One region of the Paraburkholderia sp. UCT31 genome, then DNA from elsewhere that is predicted to be linked to it. Evidence: riboswitches for the same ligand, from Rfam matches in the RefSeq annotation. Region 1 holds a riboswitch; the other holds the start of a gene.
The links. Region 1 has a riboswitch for thiamine pyrophosphate ahead of F6X40_RS18520 (FAD-dependent oxidoreductase). Riboswitches for the same ligand answer to the same signal wherever they lie in the genome.
Positions count from the first base shown of each region.

Region 2: linked by a shared signal. The riboswitch ahead of thiC (phosphomethylpyrimidine synthase ThiC) and the one ahead of F6X40_RS18520 (FAD-dependent oxidoreductase) in region 1 are both predicted to bind thiamine pyrophosphate.

Region 1 covers NZ_VZQP01000020.1:51,863-58,994, forward strand. The annotation lists gene thiE (thiamine phosphate synthase) at 1-635, opposite strand, end outside; gene F6X40_RS18510 (thiazole synthase) at 632-1,447, opposite strand; gene thiS (sulfur carrier protein ThiS) at 1,555-1,752, opposite strand; gene F6X40_RS18520 (FAD-dependent oxidoreductase) at 1,812-2,948, opposite strand; TPP riboswitch at 3,170-3,293, opposite strand; gene F6X40_RS18525 (ABC transporter ATP-binding protein/permease) at 3,725-5,476, shown strand; gene F6X40_RS18530 (SDR family NAD(P)-dependent oxidoreductase) at 5,473-6,276, shown strand; gene F6X40_RS18535 (hypothetical protein) at 6,482-6,955, shown strand; gene F6X40_RS18540 (hypothetical protein) at 7,020-7,132, shown strand, end outside.
Region 2 covers NZ_VZQP01000002.1:45,368-52,499, forward strand. The annotation lists gene F6X40_RS01455 (L-lactate permease) at 125-1,723, opposite strand; gene F6X40_RS01460 (hypothetical protein) at 2,019-2,498, opposite strand; gene F6X40_RS01465 (glycine zipper 2TM domain-containing protein) at 2,743-2,967, opposite strand; gene thiC (phosphomethylpyrimidine synthase ThiC) at 3,114-5,045, opposite strand; TPP riboswitch at 5,134-5,251, opposite strand; gene F6X40_RS01475 (GreA/GreB family elongation factor) at 5,395-5,796, opposite strand; gene F6X40_RS01480 (hypothetical protein) at 6,391-6,849, shown strand; gene F6X40_RS01485 (DUF1223 domain-containing protein) at 6,963-7,132, shown strand, end outside.

The sequences.
Region 1 (7,132 bases):
CGCGCGATTTCGCGCTTCAGCTCGTCGGCGGGTTCGGCCGACTTGCGGCGCAACTGCACCGTCTTCACGCCGAAGCCGACCACCCGTTCGACCCAGTCCGCGGTCGGCAACACCGGATACAGGCCGAGCCTTGCCGGGCAGCGCGGGAACGCCTTGGCGGGTGCCGCCGGCAGCTCGGTAAGGCGCGGAAAGCGAGCGAGGTCGGCCGGGAAAGCATCGTCGGCGCGGGTCTCGTCGCCATCGCGCCACGCGAGCGCGAGCACCAGCGCGTCGCGCGGATCGAAACCGCAGTCGAGGAACGCGGCAAGCGCGGGAATCCAGTCTTCCGCCAGATGGCCTTCGAGGCCATACTTCTCGCCGCCCAGATGCAGCGTCGCGTGGTTTTCCGCGGCGACGATCACGCCCGCACCCCGCGTCAGCCAGCGCGCGATTTGCTCGCCGTGCTGCTGTGCGTCGGCGGTCACGATCAGGTCGCCACCGTTCGGTTCGTCGGGTGCGATCAGGCAGATGCGCCACGGCGCGTGCGTCGGCGGCCAGTCGCCGAGACGGGCGCGGATGCGCTCGGCGGCTTCGATGAGTTCGTCGGCCGTCGGCCAGAACAGATCGCGGTCCTTCAGCGTCAACGACTGAGTCATGCGGCACCTCCATCCTGATGCCAGAACGGCATGCCGACCACCGGCGTGCTCGCGTGCGCGCTCTCGCGCTCGGCCATCGGGCCCGCGAGATACGCTTGCCGACCCGCCTCGACGCCCAGCGCGAACGCGCGCGCCATCGCGTCGGGGTGCGTCGCCTGCGACACGGCCGTGTTCAGCAGCACGCCGTCGAAGCCCCACTCCATCACCTGGGCCGCATGCGACGGCACGCCGAGCCCGGCGTCGACGATCAGCGGCACGTCCGGCAGCCGCTCGCGCAACACGCGCAGCCCGTATGGATTGATCACGCCCTTGCCGGTGCCGATCGGCGCGCCCCACGGCATCAGCGCCTCGCAGCCGGCGTCGAGCAGACGGCGGCCGATCACCAGATCTTCGGTGCAGTACGGCAGCACCTTGAAGCCATCCTTGACGAGCCGCGCGGCGGCTTCGATCAGGCCGACCGGGTCGGGCTGCAGTGTGTAGTCGTCGCCGATCAGTTCGAGCTTGATCCACTCGGTCTCGAAGATTTCGCGCGCCATGTGCGCGGTCGTCACCGCTTCACCGACGCTCAGGCAACCCGCCGTGTTCGGCAAGAGCGGCACGCCATGGCGCTTGAGCAGATCGAAGAAGCCGGCTTCGGCGTGGCCCTCGTTCATCTGACGGCGCAGCGCGACCGTCACCATGCCGGGGCGCGCGGCGTCGATCGAATCGGACAGCGATTGCAGCGACGGATAGCGCGATGTGCCGAGCAGCACGCGGCTTGCAAAAGTTTGACCGTATAGCGTCAGCGCGTCGGCGGTCTCGTGAGAAGTCATTTGCATCATCCTGGTTTGCCCTCGCGGCTAGAACCGACCGCGTTGCGGCAATGGGTTTTCGGCGACGGTTGTTGCGTTCGGTAAGCGAGAGGCTGGCGCGGTCGCGCTCAGCCGCCCGCGACCGGTTGCACGACGTCGAGCCGGTCGCCCGTTTGCAACGCGCGCGCCGCATGCTGCGCACGCGCGACGAAATCGCCGTTGAGCGCGACCGCGAACGGCGGACGCGCGCCAAAGGCGGCGAGCGCATCGGCGACAGTCGCGCCCTCGGGCAACGACAACGGCTTCTGATTGATATGAATGTCCATGGTGTTCGAATACGGTTCAATCGATGGCGCAAGCGGCATCGCGCGCGGCACGTTGGCCGCTACGCTCGGGCCGGCTCGCGCGCGAAATGCTGCTGGAACAGCTCGCTCCAGCGTGAGTCGCGCCGCCAGCCGGCGAATGCGTCGGCATCACCGACGCGGCCGTCGAGCAGCGCGCTCGCGAAGCGCACGGCTTCGTCGGCGACTTCGGGCGCGATCATGTAGCCGTGCCGGTACAGGCCGTTCACGCGCAGCGTGCGCGCGCCGTCCCACAGCAGCGCGGGACGATGATCGGGCAAGGTCGGCCGGCACTGCGAATTCAGCTCGAGAATGCGCGCCTCGCCGAAGCCCGGGTGCACCGAAAACGCCGCGCTCAGCAACTCGAGCGCCGAACGCACGCTGACGGGCGACATGTCCTCGCCCTCCACCTCGGTCGCGCCGATCACGTAGAGGCCGTTCTGCTTCGGCGCGATATACAGCGGGTAACGCGGATGCAGTAGCCGCACCGGGCGCGTCAGCTGCAGGTGAGGCGCATGCACGCGCGCAACTTCGCCGCGGATGCCGCGCAGCGTCGGCAGCACCGGCTTCGCGCCGAGCCCGCGGCAATCGATGGTGATGCCGGCCTCGGGCAGCGATGCGTCGTCGATCGGCGTGTTCCAGTGCGTGTCGACGCCGCGCTCGGCAAGCCCGGCCGCAAGCGCGGACAACACCTGGCGGTTGTCGAGCTGGCCTTCTCGCGGCAGCAGCCAGCCTTGGCTGAAGCGGCCGGCCAACGCGGGTTCGGCGGCGCCGAGCTGCGCGCCCGCCAACGCGACGAAGCCGCCGTCGAGCAACTCGGCCGGCGCGTTCGCACGCACGCGCCGCTCGAATAGCGGCGCCTCGGTGCGATCCGCGTGATGCCAGACGACGAGCGTGCCGTTGCGCTGGAAAAACACCGGCTCCGGCAGTTCGGCAAGCACGCGCGGCCAGCTTTCGAGCGAACTCGCGCCAAGCCGCGTGATCAGCAGCTCGGCGCTCGCGGCCTCTGCCAGCGGCGCGAGCATCGCGGCGGCGACCCACGCGGCAGCCTGCGAACCGGTGGCATCGCCGCGCTCGTAGAGCGCCACGCGATGCCCGTCGCCAGCGAGGCGCCACGCGACCAGGCGGCCGCACAGGCCGCCGCCGAGCACGGCGAAATCGGGTCGGGCGGGACGGTTCATCGCGCGCGCTCCGTTCGACTGCGGTGGGCAAAACCAAAACGGCACGGCTCGCCCGAGGCGGCGTGACGAAGGGAAAAATGCATGTCTGAAGAATAGGCGGTCATCGAGTCCTTTCCGTACGGCCAAAAACGCACGTACCCAGGACGAAACCGGCGGGTGAAGCCGGCCGGTCACGACGTGCACATGTGAGCTGCGCTCGCCGCCCGGCGGGGAATGGAAGACGGTTGCTTCCGGAAACTTCCCGCGCCGGTATTACCCGGATCGGGTGCAAAGGGTCTCTCTCAGCCTCGCCGCCCCGGCATGAAAGTCATGCCGCCTGTGGGCGAAGCACCCCTGTTTCGTCGAAGGTCATTAGACCATAAAAGGCGCGGCGCCCGCAAACCAGCGCTCCGCGGTCGCCAACCCGATTTTGATCTGGCGCCGTCTATCGAGATGCCGGTGCGAAGCGGCCCGGCGCTCTGGCACAATGCCGTGACCGGTGCCGCAAAAACGCGGCGCGCGCGGCGCTCGTGGCCGCATGCGTGGCGGCGGCACCCCAGCGGATGCCGGCCCCGAAAATTAATTTTCGCTTAAGGGCGTCACGCCAGAATCGGGCGCCAGTCCGGACTCGCGTTCATCGAGCGTGATGGCGCGATGCCCGGCCAGGTATCGCAGACCCGCGGCAGCCACGCCCTCGCAAAGGGGCCCGCAGTTCGCGGGATCGCCCGACATGGGTCAACCAGATTGGACCCGTACGCCGGAATGGCACTTCGGGTCAGCACTTCATCAGGACGCTCATGACACCACATACTTCCGCCAGCCCTGCGCTGCCGCCCGACGAAAAGGTCTCCGCGTGGACCCTGATCAAGCCCTACTGGGTTTCCGAGGAACGAGGCATCGCGTGGGGGCTGCTCGTCACGATCATCGTGATGAACCTGCTCGTCGTCTGGATCAACGTGCGCCTGAATAGCTGGAGCAGGGACTTCTACAACGCGCTGCAGGCGAAGAACGTCCACGACTTCCCGCACCTGCTGATGATCTTTACCGGACTCGCGTTCGGTTTCATCATCCTCGCCGTGTATGGACGCTATCTGCGCCAGATGCTCGGCTTCCGCTGGCGCCAGTGGCTGACCACCCGCTACCTGAACGAGTGGCTCGACGACAGCGCGTTCTACCGCATCGAGCGCGACCGCCTCGCCGACAACCCCGACCAGCGGATCAGCGACGACCTGCAGTCGTTCGCGACCACCACGCTGTCGCTGACGCTCGATCTGCTGTCGACCGTCGTCACGCTCGTGTCGTTCATCACGATCCTGTGGTCGCTCGCGGGCGCGTTGAGCATCTCGCTCGGCGGCATGCCGCTGCAGATCCCCGGCTACATGGTGTGGGCCGCCGCGCTGTATGCGGTGGTCGGCTCGCTCATCACGCAGAAGGTCGGCCATCCGCTCGTGTCGATCAACTATCAGGCGCAGAAAGTCGAGGCCGATTTCCGTTTCGGCTTGATCCGGCTGCGTGAGAATGCCGAGCAGATCGCGTTCTACAACGGCATGGAAACCGAGAAGACGAACGCGCGCACGCTGTTCGGCCGCATCCGCGACAACTGGTGGCAGGTGATGAAGTACACGAAGCGCCTGACCTTCGTGCTGAGCTTCTACGGTCAGATCGCGATCATTTTCCCGATCGTCGTCGCCTCGCCGCGCTACTTCGCGGGCGCGTTCACGTTCGGCGTGCTGATGCAGATTTCGAGCGCGTTCGGCACGGTCAGCGATTCGTTCTCGTGGTTCATCAACAGTTATACGAGCCTCGTCGAATGGCGCGCGACCGTGAACCGGTTGCGCGAATTCAAGCGCGTCGTGCATTCGCCGCGTCTGAAGGAATCGGTGTCGCCGGCCACGGAACATGGCGGCATCAATCTGCATTTCGTCGACAGCAACACGCTTACCACCGACAGCCTCCAGCTCGCGCTGCCCAATGGCAACCCACTGTCGCGCATCCGCGATATCGCGATCCGGCCGGGCTCGCGCTGGCTCGTGCGCGGTCCGTCGGGCGCCGGCAAGAGCACGCTGATGCGCGCGCTCGCGGGCCTGTGGCCGTTCGGCGACGGCTCGATCGACGCACCGGTCAACGCGCGCATGATGTTCATCCCGCAGGTCAGCTACATGCCGATCGGCACGCTGAAGGCGGCGCTCGCGTATCCGTCGGCGGCGGACACATATAGCGACGACGAATGTCGCGACGCGCTCATCACCTGCCATCTGTCGGAATACGCGGACCGTCTGCAGGAAGCGGCGCACTGGACTCGCGTGCTGTCGCCGGGTGAGCAGCAGCGCTTCGCCGCCGCGCGCGTGCTGCTGCACAAGCCGGACTACCTGTTCCTCGACGAAGCGACCAGCGCGCTCGACGCGGAAAACGAGTCGCGGCTCTATCGGCTGTTCACCGAGCGGTTGCCGAAGGCTGCGATCGTCAGCGTCGCGCATCGCGAATCGCTCGCAGCGTTCCATGACGAAACGCTCGACGTCGAGCGTTCTGTCGAAGCGGTAGCGGCGTGAGCGACGCGAGCGGCGCTCACGTCAGCGAAGCGCACGGCACCGCCGCTCGCATCGTGCTGATCACCGGCGCCGGTTCCGGCATCGGCGCGGCGCTCGCACGGCGCCTCGCGGCGCCGCATACGTCGTTGATGCTGCACGCGCGCGGCGCAGACGACGCCTCCCGTCGACGGCTCGTGCAGGTTGCCGCCGACTGCACGGCAAGCGGCGCACGCTGCGCGACCGTGTTCGGCGACCTCGCCGAGCGCGGCGCGGCGGAGCACGTGATCCATCAGACGCTCGCGAGCTTCGGCGCGCTCGATCAACTGGTCGCGAACGCCGGCCATGCGCAGCGCCAAACGCTGGCCGCGCTCGATCCCGACACCTTCGGCGCCGCCTTCGCCGCGATGCCAGCCGCCTTCGCCGCGCTCGTGCGGCGCGCGATGCCCGCGCTCGAAACATCGAAGCGCGGTCGCGTGGTCGCCTTGAGTTCGTTCGTCGCGCATCGCTATCGCGCGGATGCGCCATTCGCCGCGACGGCGGCCGCGAAAGCGGCACTCGAAGCGCTTGCGAAAACGGCGGCCGCGGAGCTCGCGCCGCTCGGCGTGACCGTCAATTGCGTGGCGCCGGGCTACACGCGCAAGGATCGCGGCCCAAGCGCGGACAACGCGGCCGTGTGGGCGCACGCCGCCGAAGCCACGCCGCTCGGTCACGTCGCCGAACCGGACGACGTCGCCGCGCTGATCGCATTCCTGCTGTCCGACGCGGCACGCCACATCACCGGCCAGGTGATTCACATCGATGGCGGCTTGACGCTCGGTTAAGCCTCGCCTGCGCGCCGGCACCTCCGGGCGCAACATCCGGAAAGACACGAGAAGAGTTCGGAAGCATTTGCGGAGCGCGCAAGCTGTTCCGCGCTTTGAAAATGCCTGCGAGCAGCGACGATAGTCGTACGGGCCGCGCCATGCGCCGGCCGTCGTTGATGTCAGTCACGTCTTTCATCGCAACCGCTCTTCGGACTCCTCGCCCATGTCATTCGCTCGCCGTGTTTCACCTTTGCTCCCGTCTTTGCTCCCGCGCATCGCGCTCGCCTGCGGCGCGGCGCTGCTGCTCACGAACGCCGTCGATGCTGCGCAAACGACCGGGCCGAACCAACCCGCCGATATCTGCGCGGCGCTCACGCACATCGTCGATGCGAGCGATTTCCGGCGACTGCCGGGCGAGGCCGCCGCGCAACTGCCGGGCGTCTCCCATCCCGACGATTGCCGCGCCAGCACGCACGCGTACGACTGCCACTGGCGCGCGCACTGGCAAGCCGACGGCGTCATCAACGATCCGCTCGAAGAACTCGGCGCCGACATCGCCGCCTGCTTTCCGCGCGTCGTGCACGACGTCAACACACCCGTGCGCCAGCATTTCGTCGTGACCACCGACGCCCGCCGCATGAACGTCACCGCGAGCGTGCAAGGTCAGAACGAACTGCGACTGCGCGTGACGCGCTGAGCGCGCGGCCGTCGCTGCTTTTGATGCTCCATCGCATTTCGTGACCGGAATCGGGCGCTGCCTCATGACCTCGTCGCCGACCGTGCGCGCGCCAGCGGCAACCAAGCATTCGCGCCTGTGTCTGGTCGCCTCGCTGATATGCCGGCGTCGTTGCGCCCTCGCCGCCTTCGCCGCGAC
Region 2 (7,132 bases), on a different contig from region 1:
GATATGTGAGAAAAATTGCGATCAGGCGGAACGGCAGTGGGGATGGGATCGGAAACGGCGCCCGCGATGCGCGGGCGGCCGTCCGAAAAGATGTGAATTGCATTGCGCCGTTACTGGCGCGACCTCAATGCGGAATCATCCATGGCAGGACGTTCTGCTGCGCCCAGACGAGCACGCCAAGCAGCACCGTCAGCAGAATCGAATGTTTGAAGGTCTTGGCGAACACGACGCCTTCCTTGCCCTTCAACTCGGTGGTCGCGACGCCGGTCGCGATGTTCTGCGGCGAGATCATCTTGCCCATCACGCCGCCCGACGAGTTGGTCGCCGCCATCAGCACCGGATTCAGATTGAGCTGGTTGGCCGCGACCACCTGCAGATTGCCGAACAGCGCATTGCCCGACGTATCGCTGCCCGACAGGAACACCGCCACCCAGCCGAGGAACGCCGACACGAGCGGAAACAGCGGCCCGACCGACGCAACGCCGAGACCGAGCGTGTAGGTGAGTCCCGAGTAGTTCATCAGGTAAGCGAGGCCGACGATCGTTGCCACGGTCAGGATCGCGATGCGCGTTTGCACCCACGTATCGGAGATCGCCTTGCCGAACTCGGCGGGCGAGAGCCGTACGACGAACGCCGTGATGAGCGCGGCGACGAGGATCGCGGTACCGGTCGAGAGCGGCTGGAAGTCCCAGACCGCGCCGTACGGCGTGTTGTAAAGCGTGATGAACACGGCCTTGTCGAGACCGGGCCACGACACCTTGATGTCGCCGATCGTGAAGATCCTCGCGATCGTCCAGATGATCACGACGATCGACACGATGATCCACGGATACCAGCCCTGTGCGCCGCCGATCTTGCCGCGCACCTCGCTGATGCGATCGACGTTGACCGCGAATTTCGGATCGACGGCGGGCTTCCAGACGCGCAGGAAAGCAACGGTGAGGATCAGCGAAACCAGCGACGACAGCACGTCGGTCAGGCTGTAGTTGATGAAGTTCGAGACGACGAACTGGGTCAGCGCGAAGCTCAGGCCCGCGACCAGCAGCACCGGCCAGATCCGCAGCATGTTGCGAAAGCCCGCGTACACGGCGATCACATAGAAGGGCAGCAGGACCGCGAAGAAAGGCAATTGCCGCCCGACCATCTTGCCGAGCACATCGGACGGCAGATGCGTGACCGCGCCGAGCACCGTGATCGGCACGCCGAGCGCGCCGAACGCGACCGGCGCGGTGTTGAAGATCAGCGTGAAGGTCAGCGCTTCGAGCGTCGGAAAGCCGAGCATGATCAGCAGCGAGCTCGTGATCGCGACCGGTGTGCCGAAACCCGAAATGCCCTCGAGCAGCGCGCCGAACGAAAAGCCGACCACGACGAGCACGATGCGCCGGTCGTTCGGCAGGTTGTCGATCATCCACAGGCGGAAGGCCTCGAAGCGTCCCGAGCGCTGCGCGATGTTGTACAGCAGGATCGCGGTGACCACGATCCACATCACTGGCCAGATCGCGAACACGACGCCAGCCGCGACCGAGTTGAACGCGAGCCCGACCGGAAACTGCCAGACGAAAATCGCCACGATCAAACCGATGATCAGCCCCGCGAGCGACGCTTGCCACGCGGGCCTGCGCGCCCAGCCGAGCAGCGCGAGCACGGCGATGATCGGCAGCGCGGCGACGATGAACGACGGAAAAAGCGCATTGCCAACCGGAGTGAGTAGTTGATGAAACATCACGTCTCCTTCGTTGTTGTGTAATTCGACGCGGGGGATTGCGCATGACGGCGCGTCGCTCTGATTCGGCGGACGCTCGCAAGTGACCTCGACAAAGCGGCGTCGCGCGATTTAAGCGGGTGCTGCATGAAACCTTCCAAGGATAGAGCGCCGTACCGGCGCGTCAAGCCGGGAAAGTACGGGCGAGGTATGCGCGGCGGAGGGCGATACGCGCGGAAAAACGACTCATGAAGAAGCGCGCGCGCCGGCAGTTGAAGTGCCGGCGCGTGCACGCTCCGCGACGAAAGAGGACAGGTCAATGCGAGTGGCCGCCCCCATGACCGCCCCAATGGCCGCCCCAATAACCGCCAATGCCGATCGCAATCGACGGTCCGTAGTAGGCGGGGTAGCCGTAATAAGCGGGATAAGGATAAGCCGGCGGCGGATAGTAGGCGGGATAAACCGGCGGCGCCGCATAACCGGGCGCGGGGACCGCATAACCGGGCGGCATGTCTTGCGGTGCGACCTGCATTTGCGCCTGGGCTTGAGGCGGCTGCTGTTGATCGGTCGCCGGCGCGGTTTGGTCGGCTGTGGTCGCGGGCGCGGTCGAATAGTACGACGGGTAATAGCCGGCGGGATAGTAGCCGGCGGGGTAATAGCAGCCTGCCAAAAAGAGACTCGAGGCGAGCACGCAAATCGCGGTGGCGGGACGCGCGAACCTCGCGGAAAAACTGGACGAATCGCGTGGCGTCGAGAGGCGCACCACGCAAAGATGGGTGACGACGCGGGACTTCATGGCGCGCTCCTCGATGAACCGATGCCGCCTTGCGCGACGTCGTTACGAGGAGCTTACGCTCTTGCCGCGGCAGCGCTGTGGCAAAACTGCAACCGCATATTTCAGCCTATTTCCACGCGCGTTGCCGGGACGAGGGCGCACCGCATCCGCCGCCCTCGGCAGTCCGGATCGTGGTCCGAAAAAATCGTTTGCTGTCCTGTATGAATCGTTAGACGCGTCATCGGACGCAACGCTCACTTGCCGCTCACTTGCCGACCTGGTTACCGATGACACCGCCTACCGCCGCGCCGCCCAACGTCGACAAGCCGCTGCCACCGATCGCCGCGCCGGCCGCGCCGCCGACACCCGCGCCGATCGCGGTATCGCGTGTGCGTGGGGACATGTCGCCGCATGCCGCGAGACCCGCGACAAGTGAAAGGGCGGCTGCGACCGTACCAAGACGAGTACCGAGATGACGGATCGATTTCATGATGCTGACTCCGCTCGTTGTTGGAAACAGATGTTTCCCTTCTCTCAGCACGCAACGTGCCTGCTCGATGCGGTGGAATAAAAAAGCCCGCCATGCCGGCGGGCTTCGATACTGCAGTGCTGGTTCGCGCGAATCGCGCAACCCGCTCATTGCCGCTGATAAATCTCCGCGCCTTGCTTCATGAACTCGATCGACTTTACTTCCATGCCTTTCTTCAGCGCTTCGTCGTCGGTGACGCCTTGTTGCGCGGCGAACTCGCGTACGTCCTGGGTGATCTTCATCGAGCAGAAGTGCGGGCCGCACATCGAGCAGAAATGCGCGACCTTGGCCGAATCCTTCGGCAGCGTTTCGTCGTGGAATTCGCGCGCCTTGTCCGGGTCGAGACCGAGATTGAACTGGTCTTCCCAGCGGAATTCGAAGCGCGCCTTCGACAGCGCGTTGTCGCGCACCTGCGCACCCGGATGACCCTTCGCGAGATCGGCGGCATGCGCGGCGAGCTTGTACGTGATGATGCCGGTCTTCACGTCGTCCTTGTTCGGCAGACCGAGGTGTTCCTTCGGCGTCACGTAGCACAGCATCGCGGTGCCGAACCAGCCGATCATCGCGGCGCCAATGCCCGACGTGATGTGGTCGTAGCCCGGCGCGATGTCGGTGGTCAGCGGCCCGAGCGTGTAGAACGGCGCTTCGTCGCACCAGTCGAGCTGCAGGTCCATGTTCTCCTTGATCAGCTGCATCGGCACATGGCCCGGACCTTCGATCATCACCTGCACGTCGTGCTTCCACGCGATCTGCGTGAGTTCGCCGAGCGTCTTCAGCTCGCCCAGTTGCGCTTCGTCGTTCGCGTCGTAGATCGAGCCGGGACGCAGGCCGTCGCCGAGCGAGAAGGCCACGTCGTAGGCCTTCATGATTTCGCAGATCTCTTCGAAATGCTCGTACAGGAAGCTTTCCTTGTGATGCGCGAGACACCACTTCGCCATGATCGAGCCGCCGCGCGACACGATGCCGGTCATCCGGTTCGCCGTGAGCGGCACATATTGCAGACGCACGCCCGCGTGGATCGTGAAGTAGTCGACGCCTTGCTCGGCCTGCTCGATCAGCGTGTCGCGGAAGATTTCCCAGGTGAGGTCTTCAGCCTTGCCGTTGACCTTTTCGAGGGCCTGATAGATCGGCACCGTGCCGATCGGCACCGGGCTGTTGCGGATGATCCATTCGCGTGTTTCATGAATGTGCTTGCCGGTCGACAGATCCATCACCGTGTCGCCGCCCCAGCGGATCGCCCACGTCATCTTGTCGACTTCCTCGCCGATCGACGATGTCACCGCCGAGTTGCCGATGTTCGCATTGACCTTCACGAGGAAGTTGCGGCCGATGATCATCGGCTCGCTTTCCGGGTGATTGATGTTGTTCGGGATGATCGCGCGGCCGCGCGCGATTTCCTCGCGCACGAATTCCGCAGTGATTTCGGTGAGGCCGTTCGGGCCGAACGCGCTCGCGCCGAATGCCTGGCCGGGGTGCTGACGGCCCATCATCGCGGCGAGCTTCGCGCCGTTCGGGCCGCTCGTCTTCAGGGTCTCGAGGTACTCGGCACGGCGCTGGTTTTCGCGAATCGCGATGTATTCCATTTCCGGCGTGATGATGCCTTGCTTCGCGTAGTGCATCTGCGTCACGTTCCTGCCGGCAATTGCACGGCGGGGCGTGCGATGCAGTCCCGGAAAGCGCAGCTGCGCGGTGGCCGGATCGGCGGCGCGCTCGCGGCTGAAGCTGCTCGACAGACCGGTCAGCGGCTCGGTGTCGCCGCGCTCCTCGATCCACGCCTCGCGCAGCGCGGGCAGACCCGCGCGGATGTCGATCTCCGCGTCCGGGTCGGAGTAGGGGCCCGAGGTGTCGTACACGTAGATCGGCGGATTCTTTTCGCCGCCGAAGCTGTCGGGCGTGTCGGCCTGCGAGATTTCGCGCATCGGCACGCGGATGTCGGGGCGCGAGCCGGTCACGTAGACCTTGCGCGAATTCGGCAACGGCGCGACGGCGGCCTCGTCCACGTGGGCTTCGGCGGAAATAAACTTCGGGTTGGCGTTCATGTAAGTCTCCGTACAAAGTGGGGCGGCTAAGCAGGAGACCGAGATGGAAGTAGTCGGAAATCGCGCAGAGGTGAGGCCCTTGAGGCTGGAGCGAAATCCGTACGCTTCCCTGCGCTGGCATTATCCAGATCAGGTTCAAAGGGTATTTCTCACCCACGCAACACGGACCTCCAGCTCCGCGCTACGCAGGACCCCCGCGTTAGCAGCGCACACGATACACCGCCCGCCCGCGGTTTGGCAACCTGTCTGAATGATTCAAAAAACTGGTCCGGATGAGACCCCAGACATCTCCTATGCTTGAATCGAGACCGCATCAGACAGGGCAACTTACAGCGAGGGAACGGCCGCCTTACAGTGAAAAATCGTCGGCGGCTTCAGGCTGATACAGGATTTTGTCGAGCTTGAGCACTTTCTGATCGCCGCTGGGTGGCGTGAAGCGGATGCTCTCGCCGCGGCGCGCGCCGAGCAGCGCGAGGCCAGCCGGCGAGAACACGTTCAGGCGCCCTTGCGCGAAATCGGCGTTGGGCGGATAGACGACGGTCCACGTCATCTGTTCGCCGCTCGCCGTGTCGCTCAGCGTGGCTTGCGAGTTCATCGTGACGACGTCGGCGGGGATGTCGTGCGAGTCGACGATCACCGCGCGTTCGAGCACATCGTCGAGCATGTGCTGCAACTTGGCGTCGGTGGCCGCGTATTTCTCGAGGCGGGTCACGTCGAGTTCGGTCAGGTAGCAGGTTTTGATCTTCTTCATCATCAGGACTCCGGATAAGGCGGTCATGGATGGCCGCGTGCAACGACCCATGGGGTGGTCGGCGGATGAGTGGACGAATGGGAGAGCCCGGTGCCCGGCGACGCGGCCCTGGGAATTGGCGGGCTGCGTCAGCGAGGGCGCCGGGCGGCGTGAAGCGGGACCGTTCGGGACGTCTCGCCGGGGCCGTGCGACGCGACGCCCGCGCGCGCGCACTCGCCTGCGCGGCATGGGCGCAAGCGGGCGAGAGCACGGAAAGTCGGACGACGCAGAGAAGTCACGGGCAAAACGACCAGGTGTTGGGGAAGAGCGATCGAGAGGCGCCGGGCGACAAAGCGTGAGGCCGCGCGGCAGCAGCGAGACGAAAGTTTGATGGTAGCACGCTGTCTCACGCAGCTCCGTTTGCGACGTCGCGCCCGTCGATTGACCGTTTTTGTGCGGTGCGAGAAGAAAGCGGTGTGGTCCGCATTGCGTTCAAGCCAGTCAGAGGATTGCCGTTAAACAAAGTGCAGCGAAGGCCGCACTCCGGCGAAGCGATTCGCGGGATGGCGCGTGAATGGCGCGAGGCGACTCGCGCCGATTGACAAAGAGGTGCACATGAAAGCGGAAAGCAGGCGGTGGCGAACGTTCGGTCGCACAGTCGCGGTGGTGGCATTGCTCGCCGCGCCGCTGGCGGCGCCGGCGGCATCGACGGTGACGGGCGGCGTGATCCGGTTCGTGGGGATGATCGTTGCACCGCCGATGCAGATCAGCGTGGATACGGCGCCCCCTGGCGTCGCCGTCGGTAGCGCGAGCGTGGCGGGTCAGCGCTTCTCGCGCACGGTGACGTTCAGCGCGCCGCCGGGCGTCGTCAGCGGGGCCGATGTCGCGCTCGAAGTGAACGGCGGCACGCAGTCGCGCGATCTGGTGGCGGCGCGTTTCGTCGATGGCACCGGGCGCGTCGCGACGGCCCGCGACGGCCACTACGCGGTCGATCGCGCGGGCGGCGTACTGTCGCTGAACGCGAAGCGCACCGATACGGACACGCGCGTGACGGTGGTGGTCAGTTACGACTGAGTCGCGGGCGAGCTTTGGCTGGCTCATCCCGTGCCGGAAAAAAAAATTAAAAGAGGCTTGTCATAACCGGCCGCGCGGCTCGACAAACGTGCAGATTACGATCGGAGCACGTCATGTCGACCGCGCACAATCGCTCGATGCTTCAGCGCTTTACGACTTTTTCGACGCCCGCCGTCGGCCTCGCGCTTTTTCTGCTGAGCGGTTCTGGCATCAGTGCGGCCGACGCGGCCGGGCCCCTATGCGCCACGCACAGCCCCGCGCACCGCGTCGCGCTCGTCGAGCT